DNA from 2 places in the Cobetia sp. 1AS1 genome. Region 2 is predicted to be linked to the other one. Evidence: riboswitches for the same ligand, from Rfam matches in the RefSeq annotation. Region 2 holds a riboswitch; the other holds the start of a gene.
The links. A riboswitch is a leader RNA that binds a small molecule or an ion and turns the genes downstream of it on or off. The one in region 2 is predicted to bind thiamine pyrophosphate.
Positions count from the first base shown of each region.

Region 1: it holds a riboswitch for thiamine pyrophosphate, as region 2 does, so the genes downstream of both, QD280_RS01985 (ABC transporter ATP-binding protein) here and tenA (thiaminase II) in region 2, are expected to answer to the same signal.

Region 1 is NZ_JARWKU010000001.1:450,177-459,222, reverse strand. It holds gene QD280_RS01995 (potassium/proton antiporter) at 3-1,712, opposite strand; gene QD280_RS01990 (hypothetical protein) at 1,850-2,815, opposite strand; TPP riboswitch at 2,968-3,081, shown strand; gene QD280_RS01985 (ABC transporter ATP-binding protein) at 3,140-3,892, shown strand; gene QD280_RS01980 (ABC transporter permease) at 3,889-4,656, shown strand; gene QD280_RS01975 (ABC transporter substrate-binding protein) at 4,839-6,143, shown strand; gene QD280_RS01970 (MFS transporter) at 6,280-7,548, opposite strand; gene QD280_RS01965 (alpha/beta fold hydrolase) at 7,545-8,369, opposite strand; gene QD280_RS01960 (LysR substrate-binding domain-containing protein) at 8,563-9,046, opposite strand, start outside.
Region 2 is NZ_JARWKU010000010.1:116,863-125,908, forward strand. It holds gene QD280_RS14995 (nuclease-related domain-containing protein) at 1-1,288, shown strand, start outside; gene QD280_RS15000 (phasin family protein) at 1,755-2,123, shown strand; gene QD280_RS15005 (hypothetical protein) at 2,444-2,950, shown strand; gene QD280_RS15010 (peptidylprolyl isomerase) at 3,038-3,316, shown strand; gene thiC (phosphomethylpyrimidine synthase ThiC) at 3,446-5,455, opposite strand; TPP riboswitch at 5,582-5,722, opposite strand; gene tenA (thiaminase II) at 5,883-6,542, opposite strand; TPP riboswitch at 6,689-6,815, opposite strand; gene QD280_RS15025 (TIGR04282 family arsenosugar biosynthesis glycosyltransferase) at 6,951-7,652, opposite strand; gene QD280_RS15030 (TIGR04283 family arsenosugar biosynthesis glycosyltransferase) at 7,669-8,415, opposite strand; gene QD280_RS15035 (PQQ-dependent sugar dehydrogenase) at 8,910-9,046, opposite strand, start outside.

The DNA of each region.
Region 1 (9,046 bases), on a different contig from region 2:
GCTCAGTGCAGTCGCAGGCCGACCTTGGTGATGCGATTGCCTTCCACCTCGTTCACCACCCAGTGGATGCCATGCCAGTCGACATCGTCGCCGACCACCGGCACCCCGCCGACTCGACGGGTGATGAACTCGGCGATGGTCAGGTGGTGCTCGCCCTGGGAGAGCGTCAAGCCGTAGACATCGGCGATATCCTGCATGTTGGCATCGCCTTCCAGCGTGAAGGTCCCGAAGAAGGCGCGTTGCTCGTGCTGCAGACTCTCGCCGTTGAACATGCGATTGAGGCTCGGCACATCACACGAGCGCCCCACCACGCACAGCACATCCTGCTGATGCAGGCAGGTGCTGCCCTTGGGGTGGATCAACACCTTGTTGCGGAACAGCGCCCCTACCTTGGCCCCCGACGGGAAGCGCAACATGCGCAGCGCCACGCCTTCCAGCGCCGTGTTGTCGACGCGATAGACCAGCATCTCATAGTCATTGACCGGCATGATGCCGAGCAGGTTGCGGCGACTGGGCTGTGCGCCCGGTGGCACCACCACCCTCAGCTTGCGCGCCATCGGCGCCAGCGACGAGCCCTGCACCAGCAGCGAGATGATGACCACGAAGAAGGCGACATTGAAGTAGAGACCGGCATTCTCGACCCCGGTGATCACCGGGAAGATCGCCAGCACGATCGGCACCGCCCCTCGCAATCCGACCCAGCTGATGAACCACAACTCACGCCAGCGGAAGCGGAAGAACGGCTTGAGACACAGGATGACCGCCAGCGGGCGCACCACCAGAATCAACGCCACGCTGAGGATGGCGGCCGGCAGCGCGAACTGCAGCATGGTCGAGGGCGAGACCAAAAGGCCCAGCATCAGGAACAGCACGATCTGCGAGAGATGCGCCAGACCATCATGCACCGGCAGGATGTGCTCCAGATGCCGGCCGGGGTGATTGCCGATCATCAGGCCGCACAGATAGATGGCGAGGAAACCGCTGCCGCCCATCTCGTTGGTGGTGGCGAACAGGCTCAAGCCCAGCGCCAGCGCCAGCAGCGAATAGAGGCCGGGCGCGAGGTCCAGATAGCGCATCAGGCGGGCGATCAGCCAGCCGCCGGCGATGCCCATGGCGGCGCCGACACCGAACTGCAGCAGGAAGCTCATGATGCCCGACGCGACACCGGAGAGCTGACCGGTCAGGATCTCGGCCAGCGTGATGGTCAGGAAGATCGCCATCGGGTCGTTGGTGCCGGACTCGATTTCCAGCGTCGCACCGACACGCTCATTGAGGTGGACACCCTGGCCGCCCAGCAGCGAGAAGACCGCCGCGGCATCGGTGGAGCCGACGATGGCCCCGACCAGCAGGCCTTCGATCAGGGTGAGGTCAAACAGCCACATGGCCAGAAGGCCCACCAGGCCGCTGGTCATGAAGACCCCGACGGTGGCCAGCACCAGCGCCGGTTTCAGGCCGGCACGAAACGTGGACAGCCGTGTGCGCAGGCCGCCATCGAGCAAAATGAGCGCCAGCGCCAGGTTACCGATCATGTAAGCGGATGAGGCGTCGTCGAACTGGATGCCCAGCACGCCATCTTCACCCGCCAGCATGCCAAGGCCGAGGAACAGCAGTAGCAGCGGCATGCCAAGACGCGCCGAGACGCGGCTGGCCAACACGCTCAAGGCGATCAGCGTGCCTGCCAGCAAGAAATAATAATTCAGGTTCTCTACCACGAGTGCTCCCCCGCCAAGCCCTACATCAGATCTCGAGTGACGTCCACGACGACTCACCCACAGTATTCCATGTCAGCGATGGGGCTGCAGAGAAATTTCACACCTTTCATGTACTTGCAGTGTGCAGCACGCGGATTTCACGCCAGGCTGCGCGGCGAGACCCAGGCCGGGGCTGCCGCAAGCTCAGCATAGGACCGCGGACCGAAGGCCTCCATCGCCCACAACAGCGCACGACACAGCTCACGCTGGCCATCGAGATCGATCATGCGCCCATGGCGCGAATAGCCCTTCATGAAGGCCTGACGCTGCTCCGGCGTTTCCAGCAGCAACTCCACCAGCGCCCAGTCGAACTCGATCGGTGCCCACACCAGCGCCTCCCAATCGCTCCATACCCAGCCGGTGGCGGCGCACAGGTATTGATCGGCGCGCATGTCCGGCAGACACCACACCGCGCGAGTCGGTGCCGGGAAGGTGCGCTTGAGCAGCGTGCCGAGTTCCGCGCAACGCGGGTGATGGGCGAGAAAGCGCGTGACACGGGTATTCCAGTGCAATAGCGGCATCGGCTGCGCCAGCGGCTGACCGAAGCCCGACACCGTATCCTGATGCAGGCGACCGAGCTGGTCGCCCAGCAGCTCACAGAAGGTGATGCTGAGATCACTCGGCTGCCCGCTGGACCACGGCAGGTGCCAGATGGGCGCGCCATCGAGACGCCCCAGAAAGGTCAGGGGCAGCGGCGGAATCGGCAGGCGCGCGGGCAAGGCGCCCGCCAGTCGCGTCAGGCCCTCCGGGGTCGCCCAGCGATCGGCGCCGAAGACCCCGCGCATGGCGCGCCAGAAGGGGTCATGGTCTGGGCCGGTGCGCGCCAGCTTGATGAGGCCGGGCGTGCCGCCACGCTGGCGCCATAGCCAGTTGGCGCTATCCGGCCAGGCGAGCGCCAGCGGTTCAAGGGGTTGACCCAGATAGGTCGAGAGCCGGCGGGTCAGTGACTCCTCGGGCCAGCCCCTGGGCACGGGACGCGGCTCGCCCACGGCCTCAGCCGTGCTCGGCCGCCGTGGGGGAACGGGATAACTGGAACAGGTCGAGAGATCCGGTGTGTCGGGCATGATGATCTCCTTGGGCTACACGTCTTGTTACAGTAATGCTCAGCATACCCAAGGCGTGGCACATCGGCATAGTCCGTTTCGCACGCCACCTCTGCCCTGCCCACCTGACCCGCGTCGGACAAGACACCGGCAAGACAGTGACGTTACACTGTCGGCCTGGATGGGGGTGCCCGAGGATGGGCTGAGAGCCGCAGCGATACGTCGCGCGACAACCCCTGGAACCTGATCCGGTTGATACCGGCGGAGGGAATCCCCGACGCGTGCCCTGCACGGCGCGTCACCTGCTTCCTCCTGCCGGCACGCCGCCTGACCACGGAATTGCCTGTGTCGCTGGGACTCACCCTCAACAACGCACGAATCGATTACGCCGGCCACACGCTGTTCCGCGATATTTCCGCGCGTCTGGAAGCCGGTAGCTGGACGGCACTGCTTGGGCGCTCCGGCTGCGGCAAGAGTTCGCTGCTGCGCCTGCTGGCCGGCCTTGAGATGTCAGACCTCCACCAGCTCGACCTCGCCACCGATGACGGTCAGCCGCTGACCGACCGCGTCGCCTGGATGGCGCAGCAGGACCTGCTGCTGCCGTGGCGGCGCGTCATCGACAACCTGTGGCTGGGCGATGACCTGCGCCGGCGGCCGCGCAATCGCAAGCTTGCCCATGAGCTGCTGGCCGCGGTCGGGCTTGAGGGCCGTGAGCAGGCCTGGCCGGACGCCCTCTCCGGCGGTCAGCGCCAGCGCGTCGCCCTCGCCCGCACGCTTTACCAGCAGGCACCGGTCGTGATGATGGATGAGCCGTTCTCGGCGGTGGATGCCATCACCCGTCTGGAGCTGCATGATCTGGCCAGCCGCCTGCTCAGGGGCCGCACCGTCCTGATGGTGACCCATGACCCGCTGGAGGCATTGCGCCTTGCCGATCAACTGCTGGTGCTGCGCCCCTCGAGCCTCCCGGGCCACGGCGCCGAGCTGGAACGCCTGCCGGGGCTTGGCGCCGCACGCCCGGTGCCGCTGGATGACCCGGCCCTGCCACCGGCGCAGGCGCAACTGATCGCCCGCCTGCGTGATAGCGAGGAGGCCGCATGAAACGTCTGCACGCCATGCGTCACCTCGTCATCAGCGCGCTGCTCCTGCTGGGGCTTTGGCAGCTGATCATTGCCGTCACCGCCGTACCGCCCTACATTCTGCCCACGCCGCAGGCCGTGCTCGAGGTGCTGATCCAGAAGGCGCCACTGCTGGCCCATCACGCTGGCGTCACCATCAGCGAGATACTGGCCGGGCTGGTGCTGGGCATTCTGCTCGGCCTTGCCACCGCGCTGGCGCTGGCCTTCATTCCCCGCCTGCGCCGCACGCTGCTGCCGATGCTGCTGATCAGTCAGGTGATACCGCTGTTCGCGATCGCGCCGCTGCTGGTGCTGTGGCTCGGCTATGACATGCTGTCCAAGGTGGTGATGGCGACGCTGATCATCTATTTCCCGGTCGCCTCCACCGGCTACGACGGCCTGCGCCAGACCCAGCAGGGCTGGCTGGATCTTGCCCATACCCTGGGCGCCAGCCCATGGCGCCGACTGATCCACATCCAGCTGCCCGCCGCGCTGCCGGCACTGGCCTCCGGCATTCGCATGGCTGCGACCGCCGCCCCCATCGGCGCCGTCATCGGGGAATGGGCCGGTGCCAGTCAGGGGCTGGGCTATCTGATGCTCAACGCCAACGCGCGCATGGAGATCGACCTGATGTTCGCCGCCCTGCTGGTGCTGGTCGCCTTCTCCCTGCTGCTCTATTTCTCGCTGGATGCGCTGCTGCGCGCCCTGATGCCCTGGCACCGCGACCGGCTGACACGCCTGGGCTGACACGCCTGAGCTGATACACCCGGGTCAAGACGACTGGCCTTCGGGCAGACACTGCATGACCGCATGACCGCATGACCGCGTTACCGAAAGACGCAACGACGCTCGACACAAATTGCATGAGCCTGACGACTGCCGCCCACGAACGGCAGCACCACTACCCTGTGATCACAAGGAACTCCGCCATGTCTCTTTCGTCATCGGCGCCACGGCGCAAAGCGCAGCCGACACGTTCACCGCGTGCCTCGCTGCTGTCCACCGCCTTCGCCACCCTGCTGACCACGCTGTGCCTGAGCAGCCTGCCAGCCACCGCCATGTCGGCCCACGCTGCCGAGGCAGAACCCGCCACCAGCACCCAGTCAGCGCCGGAAATCGTCGCTCAGCAGGCCGAGGTCGGAGTGAACGGCGACTCGGCCGCCTCCGCGCCGGTGGCAAGCCAGGAAGCCGTGGAAGCGACCGCCGGCGCCGCCGAACAGGCGAAGAACGGTACTGAACCGTCCGCGGATGCCCCGCCAGCCGCCAGCGACGAACAGAGCGCTGATGCTGACTCGAAGGGCGCCGACAATGACGCTACCAAGGATGCTGCCACCGCCGAGCAGCCATTGACGCAGTTCAAGGTCATGCTCGACTGGTACACCAACCCCGGCCACGCCCCGCTGGTGCTGGCGCAGGAGCTGGGCCTGTTCAAGAAGCACGGCCTTGATGTCGAGCTGATCGCCCCCGCCGATCCGAGCGTGCCGCCCAAGCTGGCCGCCGCCGAGCGCGTCGACATCGCCATCAGCTATCAGCCGCAGCTGCACCTGCAGATCGATCAGGGCCTGCCGCTGGTGCGTATCGGCACCTTGGTCGCCACACCGCTGAATGTGGTGGTGGTGCGCGCCGACAGCGACATCCAGTCGATCGCCGACCTCAAGGGCAAGCGGGTCGGCTACTCGGTGGGCGGTGTCGAGGAAGTGCTGCTCTCCACCATGCTGCAGCACAGCGGCCTGACGCTGGATGACATCACACTGACCAACGTCAACTTCTCGCTGACGCCTTCCCTGCTGACGCGCAAGGTCGATGCCGTCACCGGCGCCTTCCGCAACTTCGAGCTGGCCCAGATGGCCCAGGAAGGCGTCAAGGGCCGCGCCTTCTACATCGAGGAAGAAGGCGTGCCGACCTATGACGAGCTGATCTTCGTCGCCAACAGCGACAGCTACGAGCGCAAGCAGGCCCAGTACGCCGGCTTCCTCGCCGCCGTCGGCGAAGCCACCGCCTGGATCATCAATCACCCGGACCAGGGCTGGGAGATGTTCCGCGACTCCGATCCGGCACTGGCTACCGAGCTCAACAAGGAAGCCTGGTACGCCACCCTGCCGCGCTTCGCGCTGCGTCCTGCCGCGCTGGATGCCGGCCGCTACCGTGACTTCGAGGACTTCCTGTTCGAGCGCGGCATGATCAAGAAGCGCCAGTCGCTGAGCCACCTGGCCGTCGACGTCAACGCGCCCTGAGACGTTGAGCGCCCAGAGCTCTTGAAACGCTGAGCGCTTGCGCGCCCCATGCAAAACGCCCTGCCGGAGATTCCGACAGGGCGTTTTGGGTTCAGGACCGGCTCGCTCTCGCCGTCTTGTGCCTACTCCACAAGCGCTAGCGGCGTGCCAGGCGACGCGACAGCCACAGAATCTGCAGCGGCTGAATCACCAGCGCGATCATCAGCACCGCGACCAGCAGCGGCATGCCCTCCAACGCGCCGCTCGGGGTACTGACCAGCAGTCCGGCGCCCACATAGCTGCCGGCGGCAGAACTCAGATGCTGCACGGCACTCTGGGTGCTGGTGAAGGCTGCCCGTTCGTGGTCGGCGGGAATGAAGCTGTTGAGCGTATTCTGGGTCACACGCCGCGCCGACGAGAACAGCATGTAGGCGCCGAAGCCGATCCAGATCAGCGACGGTCCCGGCGAATGCAGCAGGAAGGCCCAGCCGACCAGCGCCGTCATCAGGCAGGTGATGGTGCCCGGCCAGACACAGCCATAGCGATCACACAGCCGTCCCGTCAGCTGCATGCCGACCAGCGACAGGCCGCCACCGATCATGTAGAGCCCACCGAGATCCTCGCGCGGCAGGCCCAGATTGAACAGCAGATAGCTTGCCAGGTTGGGAATCACCAGGAAGTTGCTGAACATCGCCGTGGCGATCAGCGCCAGCCCCAGCCGATGGTCGGGCTGGGCCAGGATGGCCAGGATCGTGGTGCCCTTGCGGCTGCGCTGACGCGTCTCGGGGTTATCGAGATGGCCGCGGATCGGCGGCAGTATCCAGGCCAGCAGCCCGCACACCAGCAGCGCCAACAGCGCCACGGCGCGAAATGGCGCCTGCCAGCCGAAGCCCTGCGACAGCCACAGCGCAAACGGCAGCCCCAGCACCGAGGCCACCGAGAAGGCGCCCATCACCAGGCCCATGGCACGCCCCCGGCGTACTCCCGGCACCACGTCGATCACGATGGCCAGCGCCGTCGCCGCCGCCGGACCGCCGAACAGGCCCCCCAGCATGCGCGCCGCCAGCAGGGTCTCGAAGTCGGTGGCGAAGCTGGCGATCAGGTGACAGAGCGCCGCGCCGAACAGGAAGCCCAGCACCGCCCAGCGCCGGTCGAAGCGATCGGCGTGTCGCGTCCACAGCAGAGTGCCCACCGCGGCGGCCAGCGGATAACTGCCGACGATATAGCCAAGGTGATCCAGCGGAATGCCCAGCGAGGTGGCAAAGTCGGGGCCCAGCGCCATCACCATGGTGAAGCCCATGATGACGGCGAACTGCAGCAGGGTGACCAGCGCCACCACCAGGCGCTCGTGGGTGGTCACCGGCGGGATGACCCGCTCGCTCGCGGCCGGCTGACGATTTTCGGAGTGACGGCTCGGCGTACTCAAGCGCGTGCGACGCGATCAAGGAACGCCACCACCGCCTGCTGGAACTCGCTGGCACGCTCGGCGTGCAGCCAATGGCCGGCCTCCAGCGAGTCGTCTTCCAGCGCAGGGAAGTGCTCGCGCATCGTCGCCAGGCCCTCGGCCTGCACATAGTTGGAGCGCGAGCCCCACAGCAGTAGCGCCGGCAGCTCGACCGGCCCCTGACCGTGCGGCGCCTCGACGATCTGCGGGTAGCCCGCCGCGATATGGTCCAGCCCGACGCGCCAGCCCATGGCGCCATCGTCGAGACGCACCAGATTGGTGGCGAGGAACTGGCGAATGGCCGGGGTATCGACATGCTGCGCCATCACCGTATCAGCCTCCTTGCGTGAGGCCGGGCGCGCGTCACGTACCGCCTCGAAGGCGGCAAAGATATCGTCATGCCCGTGGCCATAAGCGACCGGCGCGATATCGGCGACCAGCAGGCTGCGCAGACGCTCGGGCGCCTCGAGCGCGACCTGCATGGCGACCTTGCCGCCCATCGAGTGGCCCAGCAGGTCACAGCGCTCGATGGCGAGGCTGTCGAGCAGCGCGATGACATCCGCGGCCTGCTCGGGGTAGCTCATGCCGGCCACGTGCGGGCTGCGGCCGTGGTTGCGCAGATCCACCGCGATCACGCGGCGCGTCCGCGACCATGACTTGATATGCGAACGCCAGTTGTCGGCACTGCCGAACAGGCCGTGAAGAATGACCAGCGGCGTCGCGTCCTGCTGGCTCGTTGTCTGTTCCTCGGCGCCATCACGAGCATCGCTCTCGTGGTAATAAAGCTCGACCGTTGTGCTCATCATCATCTCCATGGACGCTAGACAGACCGTTACGCTCCCCGTGGCTCAGGCGCGGTAGCTCAGGCGCGGTAGCTCAGGCTCAGTGGCGTGGCTCAGCGGCGTGGCTCAGCGGCGTGGCTCAGCGGCAGCCGGCTCGCGGGGAGCGCCTATGTTAGCAAACTATCAAGCGCGCGGCGGCTCCGTCCTCGACGGCTCAGCGCGGGCTGGCTTCCAGATAGACCTTGACCGCCTGCCACAGCGGGCTGCGATAACGCTCCGGGTGCCACAGCATCGAGAAGCGCCGCTTCAGGTTGAGCTGGGGCGTGGCCAGCACCACCAGCTCGCCACGCGCGATCTCGGCGGCCACTGACAGGTGCGACAGACACCCCAGCCCCAGCCCGGCGAATACGGCCTGCTTGATGGCCTCGTGCTGGCCCAGCTCCATGCGCACCTTGAGGCGCTCGATCCGCCCGTGCAGTGCACGCTCGAAGACCGCCCGCGTGCCCGAGCCCCCTTCGCGCAGAATCCAGTCGGCGGTGGCGAGGTCCTCGTCGCTGAGCGCCACGCCGCGCACGGCCAGCGGATGGCTCGGCGGCGCCACCACCACCAGCTCATCCTCGCGCCAGGTCTGGCTCATCAGGCGCGGCGCATGGCAGTCACCCTCGATCAGGCCGAGCTCGGCGTCATAGTTGAGCACC
Region 2 (9,046 bases):
CAAGGACTGCGATTCACGGGAATACGACCTGCTGGTGCTCGAGGTGCTGGCGCAGGATGCTGCGCTTGCCGCGCCCGAGCGCCACAAGGTGCTGGAGGCCCTGCGTGCGATACGTGCCCGTCAGGCGCGTCGCCGTGCGCTGGCAAGCCAGCTGGATGCCTTGTTGGGGACGCGGGATGATTGGGTCGTGCTGCATGATGTGCGCCTGGCGCAGGCAGAGGGCGTGATCGAGATCGATCACCTGCTGATCAACAGCCTCATGCAGGTCTGGGTGCTGGACGCCTCCTGTTTTGATCTGACGCTCTCGATCACCCCCTTCGGTGAGCTGTTGGCCCATAGCGGACGAGTCTCTGAGGGTGGCGAGACACCCTCAGGCGAAGATGGCGTCATGGCACATGCCGTAACGCCGTGTCCCTTGCAGACGATCCCTGAGCGTAGCCGCACTATCGTGCAATGGCTGGAGGCCTCCTCGTTGTTGCCTGTGCGCCTGGGGATGACCCTGCAGCCGCAATTGCGCTATCGCATCGTGGTGGCCGATGCTGCTCAGGTCAGTCGGCCGCCGGAAGACATCGTCGACAGTCGTGCGCTGCTGTCCTTCGCGCGCCTCAAGCGTCAGTGCCTGCAGGTGAGCGGCAAGACCGCTTACGTGACACGGCTGCGCAGTTTTACCCACCGCCTCGATCAGCGCCGCCTGCGCCAGCTGGGGCGCGCCATCGCGACCCAGCATGTGGCCCCCAATACGGATTGGGTGGCGGAGCTGGGCCTGGCCGCCGGCACGCGCGCGACGGAGGGCGACGCTGCCACTCAGGTATCCCCGCTGGCCTATCTATGCCAACCGCCGCTATCGCCTGAAGAGCTGGCGCGGGCCTCAGGCGAAAGCGCTGCCGTGGCGGCAGAGTCCGATGACATGGAAGGGGCGTCGGATGACACGACGCTGGCGGTCCAGCGTGGCGTGACATCTACGGCTGCCCTGAAACGGCAGTGCGGTTTTGGGGGGCGAGGGCTGCAGGCCGCGCATTGGCAGCCCGGGCACCAGGCTCTGGATCAGGATGGCCGAGAAGGCCCCGCTAGCCCGCAGGCGGCAGGCGAGCAGCCGGGGGCTGCGGCCGACAATCAGCAGGGCGCGTCTTCCGCCCAGTCGCAGGATGAGGAAGGCTTGCCGCGCTGCCAGGGCTGTCGGCGATGGCTTTCCACCCAGAGTGTCGACTTCTGTCGCCAGGCAGATCAGGCACGCGCGCTGGGCGGGCGCCTGCTTTGCAAACGCTGTCGCGACGCCTCATGCCAGTGAGGCAGCAGCACGGCGCTATCCTCAAGTTCAGGCTTTCAGCTTCGGGCTTCTGCCTCAGCCCTCTGTCCTAGCCCTTTATCCTCCCAGCACTTTGGCCCAGCACTTTGGCCAGTCTGGCGTTCCAGGGCGTGGTGTGTGGCATGACGGGGCCCCAAGGCGTCAATTTTCTTTTCGACTTCTGATTGTTTTTCTCTAGTGCAATCAAGCAACTGCATCAACCAGGGCGTACAGATCAGTCGTTGCGATGTTTTTGATGTTGCAGTGCAACAAAGACTGTCTTATGCTGCATTGCAGCGAGGATGGAACCTGGTCGATAGCACTATCTGACCGCGACGGCTTGATAGTGACGGCTTGATAATGATGGCTCGGTCACTACGGTGCACCAGCCCGGTTCAGTCCTGATAACCGAACGGAGCAACGCTCCGGTTCATTTCAGTGTGATGCCAATACCCTGGAGGGTGCCTACATGTTCAATGCCAACTTCGAGAAGTCCGCTCAGCAGTTCGACGATATGTTCCTGTCTCCGCTGCGTGCGTTCAGCGCCCTGAGCATCGATTACAGCGAGAAGCTGATCGGCGCACAGATGGAACTGACCAAGTCCTATGCTGATGCTTCCCTGACCCAGGCGCGTTCCATGCTCGAGATCAAGGACAGCGAAGGTCTGAAGAACTTCGTCAAGGAGCAGCAGGAAACCGTCAAGACTCTGGGCGAGAAGCTGCAGAACGACACCCAGAAAGTGGTCGAGCTGAACCAGGAATACGCCAAGAAAGGTCAGGAACTGGCAGAAAGCAACGCCAAGTCCGCCTCCGAGGCCATGCAGAAAGTCGCCAAGTAAGCGACTGCTGCCGACGCTCTCAGGCGAGCGTCCCCAACGCCCATCCGGTCTTCCGGGTGGGCGTTCGCGTGTCTGGGGTACTGAATCTGATTACTCGTTGCTGGAGAGGGAAGCGTTGGCATCATCCCCTTGAGCGTTAAGGCAATGATGACGGTGTACGGGTAATGTCGCAGGGAGTGCGCCGGCGCTATCAGTCGGCGTTATCAGTCTCGTCATGAGGCAGCGCTATCAGGTCATGTCACCGCAAGTGACGGTCATGGATGATCGAGCAAGGCTCCCCGGCGGCATATGCCGGGAGGTATCAACACAAGGAGTGTGTGATGAATTCTGTCAGTGCGGCATTGGCAGCGTTAATGGATGCGGTCTCGGGCTTGAGTGGGCAATTCGGTGAGGGTGTCGCCTCGCATCTGACGACGACAGCAGGGCTTCAGCGCGAGCATGTCGAGACCCGCTATCAAGGGCAGGTGATCGATTTCGATACCCTGCATTGGCGTGTTCTCAATGACTCGGTGTGTGCCAACAAGCGCCAGAATGCCATGGCCCATACCCGTTGCAGTCAGGCAGCCAGCGAGATGTTTGCCTCGACGTGCCGGGAAATGACCAGCAACCCTCCGACTCTGCCTTCGCAGCGTTACCACAGTACGCGGCGTATGGCATGCAATGCCGCGGTCAGTTACCGGCCCAGTGTCGGCAACATCCAGTGGGCGGAAACCTCCGCTGCCGATGACTTGGCCGAGGCGGAATGCAACGCTGCCACGGCGGCACTGCTCGGCAGCAATGATCTCGATGCCATCCAGTATCAGCGGCGGGTCTGTGCAGGACGCTAGCGGCGAGCTCTGCCTTGGGCCACAATGACCTGCCACGCCGCCGGTGATTGCCGGCGGCATTTATTCGATCAGTGACAGGTGATAGACATGGCACAGGCCACAGCGCGTCATATTCTCGTTTCCAGCGAAGAACAGTGTGCAGCTCTCAAGACCGAAATCGAGAACGGCCGCGATTTCGCTGATGCCGCTCGCGAGCACTCCTCCTGCCCGTCCGGCCGCAGTGGCGGCGACCTGGGTGCCTTCGGCCCGGGCATGATGGTCAAGGAATTCGACGAAGTCGTGTTCAGCGCCCCGATCAACACCGTGCAGGGCCCGGTGAAGACCCAGTTCGGTTATCACTTGCTGGAAGTCACCAGCCGCACGTGAGCCTTCTGTCACGCTCATGAGATGTCATGAGCCCCTGGCAGGATGTGACGAAAACGCCCCGACCATCACTGGTCGGGGCGTTTTTTGTGTCGCTCGGAAAGTCAGCCTTCCTGTGTGTCAGGCGCTTGGCTAGACCTCCTGATAGAGCTGGCTGCCTTCACGCTTGAACTTGTCGGCCTGCTCCTGCATGCCGGCCATCACGCTGTCGGCATCGCCGGTCAGACCATGCTCATTGGCGTAATCGCGCACTTCCTGGGTGATCTTCATCGAGCAGAACTTCGGCCCGCACATGGAGCAGAAGTGGGCGACCTTGGCCGAGTCCTTGGGCAGCGTCTCGTCGTGGAAGCTGCGCGCGGTGTCCGGGTCCAGGCCCAGATTGAACTGGTCTTCCCAGCGGAACTCGAAGCGCGCCTTGGAGAGCGCATTGTCACGGCGTTGCGCGCCCGGGTGGCCCTTGGCCAGATCGGCGGCATGCGCGGCGATCTTGTAGGTGATGATGCCGGTCTTGACGTCGTCCTTGTTGGGCAGGCCCAGGTGCTCCTTGGGGGTCACGTAGCAGAGCATGGCGCAGCCGAACCAGCCGATCATCGCGGCGCCGATGCCGGAGGTGATGTGGTCGTAGCCCGGGGCGATGTCGGTGGTCAGCGGGCCGAGGGTGTAGAAGGGCGCCTCGTCACATTCGCTGAGCTGCTTGTCCATGTTCTCCTTGATCAGGTGCATCGGCACGTGACCCGGGCCCTCGATCATGACCTGGACATCGTGCTGCCAGGCGATCTTCGTCAGCTCGCCGAGCGTCTCGAGCTCACCGAACTGGGCGGCGTCATTGGCATCGGCCACCGAGCCCGGGCGCAGGCCATCGCCCAGTGACAGGCTGATGTCGTAGGCCTTGCAGATCTCGCAGATGTCCTCGAAGTGGCGATAGAGGAAGCTTTCCTCGTGATGCGCCAGACACCACTTGGCCATGATCGAGCCGCCGCGCGAGACGATGCCGGTCACGCGGCTGGCGGTCAGCGGCACATAGCGCAGCAGGACGCCGGCGTGGATGGTGAAGTAGTCGACGCCTTGCTCGGCCTGCTCGATCAGCGTGTCGCGGAAGATCTCCCAATCGAGGTTCTCGGCCACGCCATCGACCTTCTCCAGCGCCTGATAGATCGGCACCGTGCCGATGGGCACGGGAGAATTGCGCAGAATCCATTCACGGGTCTCGTGGATGTTGGCGCCGGTCGAGAGATCCATCACGGTGTCGGAACCCCAACGGATCGCCCAGGTCATCTTGTCGACCTCTTCCTCGATGGAGGAGGTGACCGCCGAGTTGCCCAGGTTGCCGTTGACCTTCACCAGGAAGTTGCGGCCGATGATCATCGGCTCGCTTTCCGGGTGATTGATGTTGGCGGGAATGATGGCGCGGCCGCGGGCGACTTCCTCACGCACGAATTCGGCGGTGATCTCGTCGGGCAGGTTGGCGCCGAAGCTGTGGCCCGGGTGCTGGTGGCCCAGAATGCTCTCGACGGCTTCGCTGCCCTGATATTCCTCACGCAGCGCGATACGACGCTGATTCTCGCGAATCGCGATGTATTCCATCTCGGGGGTGATGATGCCCTGACGCGCATAGTGCAGCTGGGTGACATTCTTGCCCGGCAGGGCGCGACGCGGGCGGTGGTCCAGCTCGAAGCGCAGGGACGACAGGCGCAGGTCGGCCTGGCGCACGCGGCCATATTCACTGCTCAGCTGATTGAGCTGTTCGGTATCACCGCGCTCCTCGATCCACTTCTCGCGCAGCGGCGCCAGGCCCCGGCGGATGTCGATCTCGACCGCCGGATCGGTGTAGGGGCCGGAGGTATCGTAGACGACGATCGGCGGGTTCTCTTCCAGGCCGCTGGAGGTCTGGGTCGGCGAGCAGCCGATCTCGCGCATGGGCACGCGGATGTCCGGGCGAGAGCCTTCGATATAGATCTTGCGCGAGCCGCTCAGCGGCGCGATGGCTGCGGCGTCGACCTGTGCTTCGCTGGCGAGGTGGCGGCTGCCATCCTTGCGACCGGCGCGCGCGCGCGCCTTGGGGGCAGCCTCAGGCTGCGAGGCGAGCGGTGACTCGGCGGCGTTGGTGGCTTGCGGGTCTTGTGTCGTCGGGGCAGTGCTCATGCAGGTCTCCTCAAAGGGCGACGTCACGGCTGACGTCATCATGGGAAGACCGTGCGCAGGGAGAGGATGGTCGTCGCCGACTCCTTGCCAGCAGGTGGCCCGGGAGCGAGGCGGCCGCGCGCAGCGGCTGGCCATCAGCTTGATTCCTACGCCGGTCCTAACCGGTTCAGGTTCCACGGGACCCCTTGCTGGCAAGCTCGCACGTCAGGGCGGCGAAGCATGCATGCAGGATCTCAGCCGGTTCCACCGGCACCCCGTCAAGCGTGTTCAGATTTCAATGCGAGAGGGTGTTGCCCGAAGCGTCAGGCTTGCCTCGGGGAGTATTCTCGCATCCAGGCTCTGTTGGCCTGTCAGTCGTGCCATCCATGGGGGATGGCGTCATCCCGAGCGGCTCATGGCGAGCGCCGGGACGTCAGTCCGTCATGCCTCAAGCGCGATCGAGGCCCATCTGCCAGAAGTCGATCTCGAGTCGCGTGGCGTCCCGGAAGACATCGACCAGTTCACCCAGTCGACGCTCCGAGACCTCCGAGAGACGCGCATCCAGCCATTCACGTTCGGCTTCGACGGCTTCCTTGAAGTCATCGCTGGAGTACATCGCGATCCAGTCCGCGTATGGATTGTTCTCGATCTCGGTGGTGTCCTGATCGAGCAGCCACTCGGCGATCTCGCCGTAGCCGATCAGGCAGGGCGCGAGCGCCACGTGCAGATCGAGCAGGTCGCCGCGCTGGCCGCAATCGAGCACGTAACGGGTATAGGCCAGGGTGGCGCGGGATTCCGGCAGCTCGCTCAGGTCATCCTCGCTGATGCCCCACTCGCTGCAGTAGCCGATATGCAGATCGAGCTCGGTATTGAGGATGGTGTCGAGACTGGCCGTGGCCTGACGCAGCTCCGCGAGGGTGCGGCTCTTGTAGGCGGCCAGCGCCCAGGCGCGCGCGAAGTGGATCAGGAACAGGTAGTCCTGCTGCAGGTAATGGCGGAAGGACTCCTCCGGCAGACGACCTTCGCCCAGCTGGCGAACGAAGTCGTGCTCGAGATAGTCACGCCATTCCTCGGCGCAGGCACTGGTCAGGTCGTTGAAACTAGGCATGACGCATCCCTCGGTGAGCGTGCTGACGACCCGTGATGGGGCGACAGGTCTCTGGCGCAAGCGTGGCCAGTACCGGAACAGGAGCAGGGGAAAAGCGGGGGAGGTGCCGACAGTCACCGTGAGAAAGTGGTGACGATATCGAGTGGCATCGCTTCGCGCTTGATCCCTACGCCGGTACTAGCCGGATCAGGTTCGGCGGGATCGTCATTCACGCAAGAACATCGCCTGCGCATGACATCTCAGCCGGTCTTACCGGCACCCCGTCAAGCTGTGACATATGAGTCACGATGCAGCGAGTGTAACAGCCCTGAGGCGCAGAAGAAGGGCAGTGTGAGCAAAAATGCATACGACTTTGGGAGGCATGCCGAACCTGTGAAGAGTCTCAAGCGGGCTTGTTTATGGAAAGCCTCAAGCGGCAAGGTCGGCCATGAGTGCCGGCAGGTGGCGCGACAGTCGCGCAAGGTCACGCGGCTCATCGACATCCCAGCTGGTCGGCAGGCAAGCGGCCGTTTTCCCGGCCCGGGCCAGCAGCTCCAGAGTGTCCCGGCAGACATGGGCATGACTCCAGCGGGGTAGCAGGAAGGCTTGCGGGCAGGGCGCCTTGAGGCCGATCAAGCCATAGCCGCCATCGTCGGTGGGCTGAAGCACCGCGTCGTGAGTGCGCAGTCTATGGGCTGCCTCGCGCAGCCGCTGGCTGTCCAGCGCCGGCAGATCGGAGCCCATCAGCAATACCGGCCCCTCGGGCAGATGTCGGGCCATGGCCCGGGACATTCGCTCACCGAGCTCCCCCTGCGGCTGTGCCTCGAAGGTGAGGTCGGCAGAGGCATCGACAACGCTTCGCAGCCGGGCTTCCAGCGCTGCCCGCAGAGCCGCCTGTTCAGGTGTCTGACCCGACGGCTCGGCAGAGGGCGTCAGCATCACCACGACCTTGCCGAGGCGCGCGGCGCAGGCGTGGTCAACGATATGGCTCAGCATCCGCGCGTAGAGTCGAGCTGCGCCCTCGGGGCCGAGTGCGGGGATCAGGCGTGTCTTGCAGTGGCCGGCGATGGGCAGGCGACCGAAGATGATGAGAGTCGGGCGCACCTCTGACGCGGCATCAGCTGTGGGCAAGGTAGGCAACGCCGTATCACGCATGGGGCATGCCGCGCTGCTCACAGGCCTGCGCCGCGGCGCGATAGCCGTAAAGGCGTGCCAGGCGTGCAGGGGAGACGCCACACCAGGCCGCCAGCCGCAGTCCCCACATCTTGACGATGGTGCGCCAGACGCCGTGGGTCTCCCAGCGTCGACCGCTGGTCGTGACACGCGCCGTCAGGTTCATTGGCGGGGTCAGATGCTTGAGCTGGGCACTCAGCCAGATATCTTCCATCAGTGGCATGTCGGCAAAGCCGCCGATGGCCTCGAAGGTCGAGCGCTGCACGAACTGGGTCTGGTCGCCCGTGCTGATGCTGGTCAGCCGCGAGCGCAGATTCATCATGGCAGCGATCATCGGTAACCACGGCGACTCGCCCTTGATGCTGACATCGAAGCGGCCCCAGTCGCTGCGGCGATGCGTCGTGACGGCCTCCTTGAGCAATGCCAGCGCATTGTCGGGCAAGTCGGTATCGGCATGCAGAAACAGCAGCCATTCTCCGCGTGCACGTGCGGCTCCGGCATTCATCTGGCGTGCCCGGCCCGGCTCACTGTTCAGCACGACATCACACAGCGGTCGGGCCAGTGAGGGGGTGCCATCCGTAGAGCCACCATCCACCACGATCACTTCACAGTCACCCCCCGCGCGCAGGCGACTCAGGGCAATCAGGGTTTGCACGATGTCGGCTGCCTCGTCATGCACCGGCATCACGATGCTCAGCCAGGGAGCGCGCGTCAGGTGCATGCATGTGCTCGACAGGGAGTCCCGGTTGGCGGGCGTCCGTGATGCTGGGGGTGGCTGCTGGTTCATGGCGGCAGGCTCCGACGATGGCGTATTCGTTGGATCATACGCAGGAGTTCGTAGGCTGGATGCACGAGCGAGAGACGCTCTCTCAACGCGTCATCGCTCATTAAACGCTTGGCGTCGACCCAGTGTCGCTCCATGGCCACACAATGCCTAGCTGGCCATTGGGTGCATGCGAGGGCACAGGACTACATTTCTGTAATTCGCAGGCGGGGCATGCCAGGCAGGTTTTCAGAATCTGTAGCAGGCAAGCGCTGCATTCATCGGCCCTATTTATAGGCCCTCTCCATAGGCCCTCTGCCAGACAGCTCCCGGAAAGAGAGCCTGAAGAGAGGGCTTGGAGAAGAGGGCTTGGAGAGAGGACTTGGAGAGAGCGCGTGAATAAGGGCCAGGGCCTCGCTTCTCAAAAGCCCGTTCTGCTGAAGGTGAGGTCATCAATCGAAGGTGAGGCGATAGAGGCCAGCCGCGCCGCTATCCGAGGTGAAGTACAGGCTGCCATCAGGGCCGAACAGGACATCGAGCGGGCGAATCCAGCGCTGACCGCTGCTGCTGTCCTGCAGACCGGTCAGTA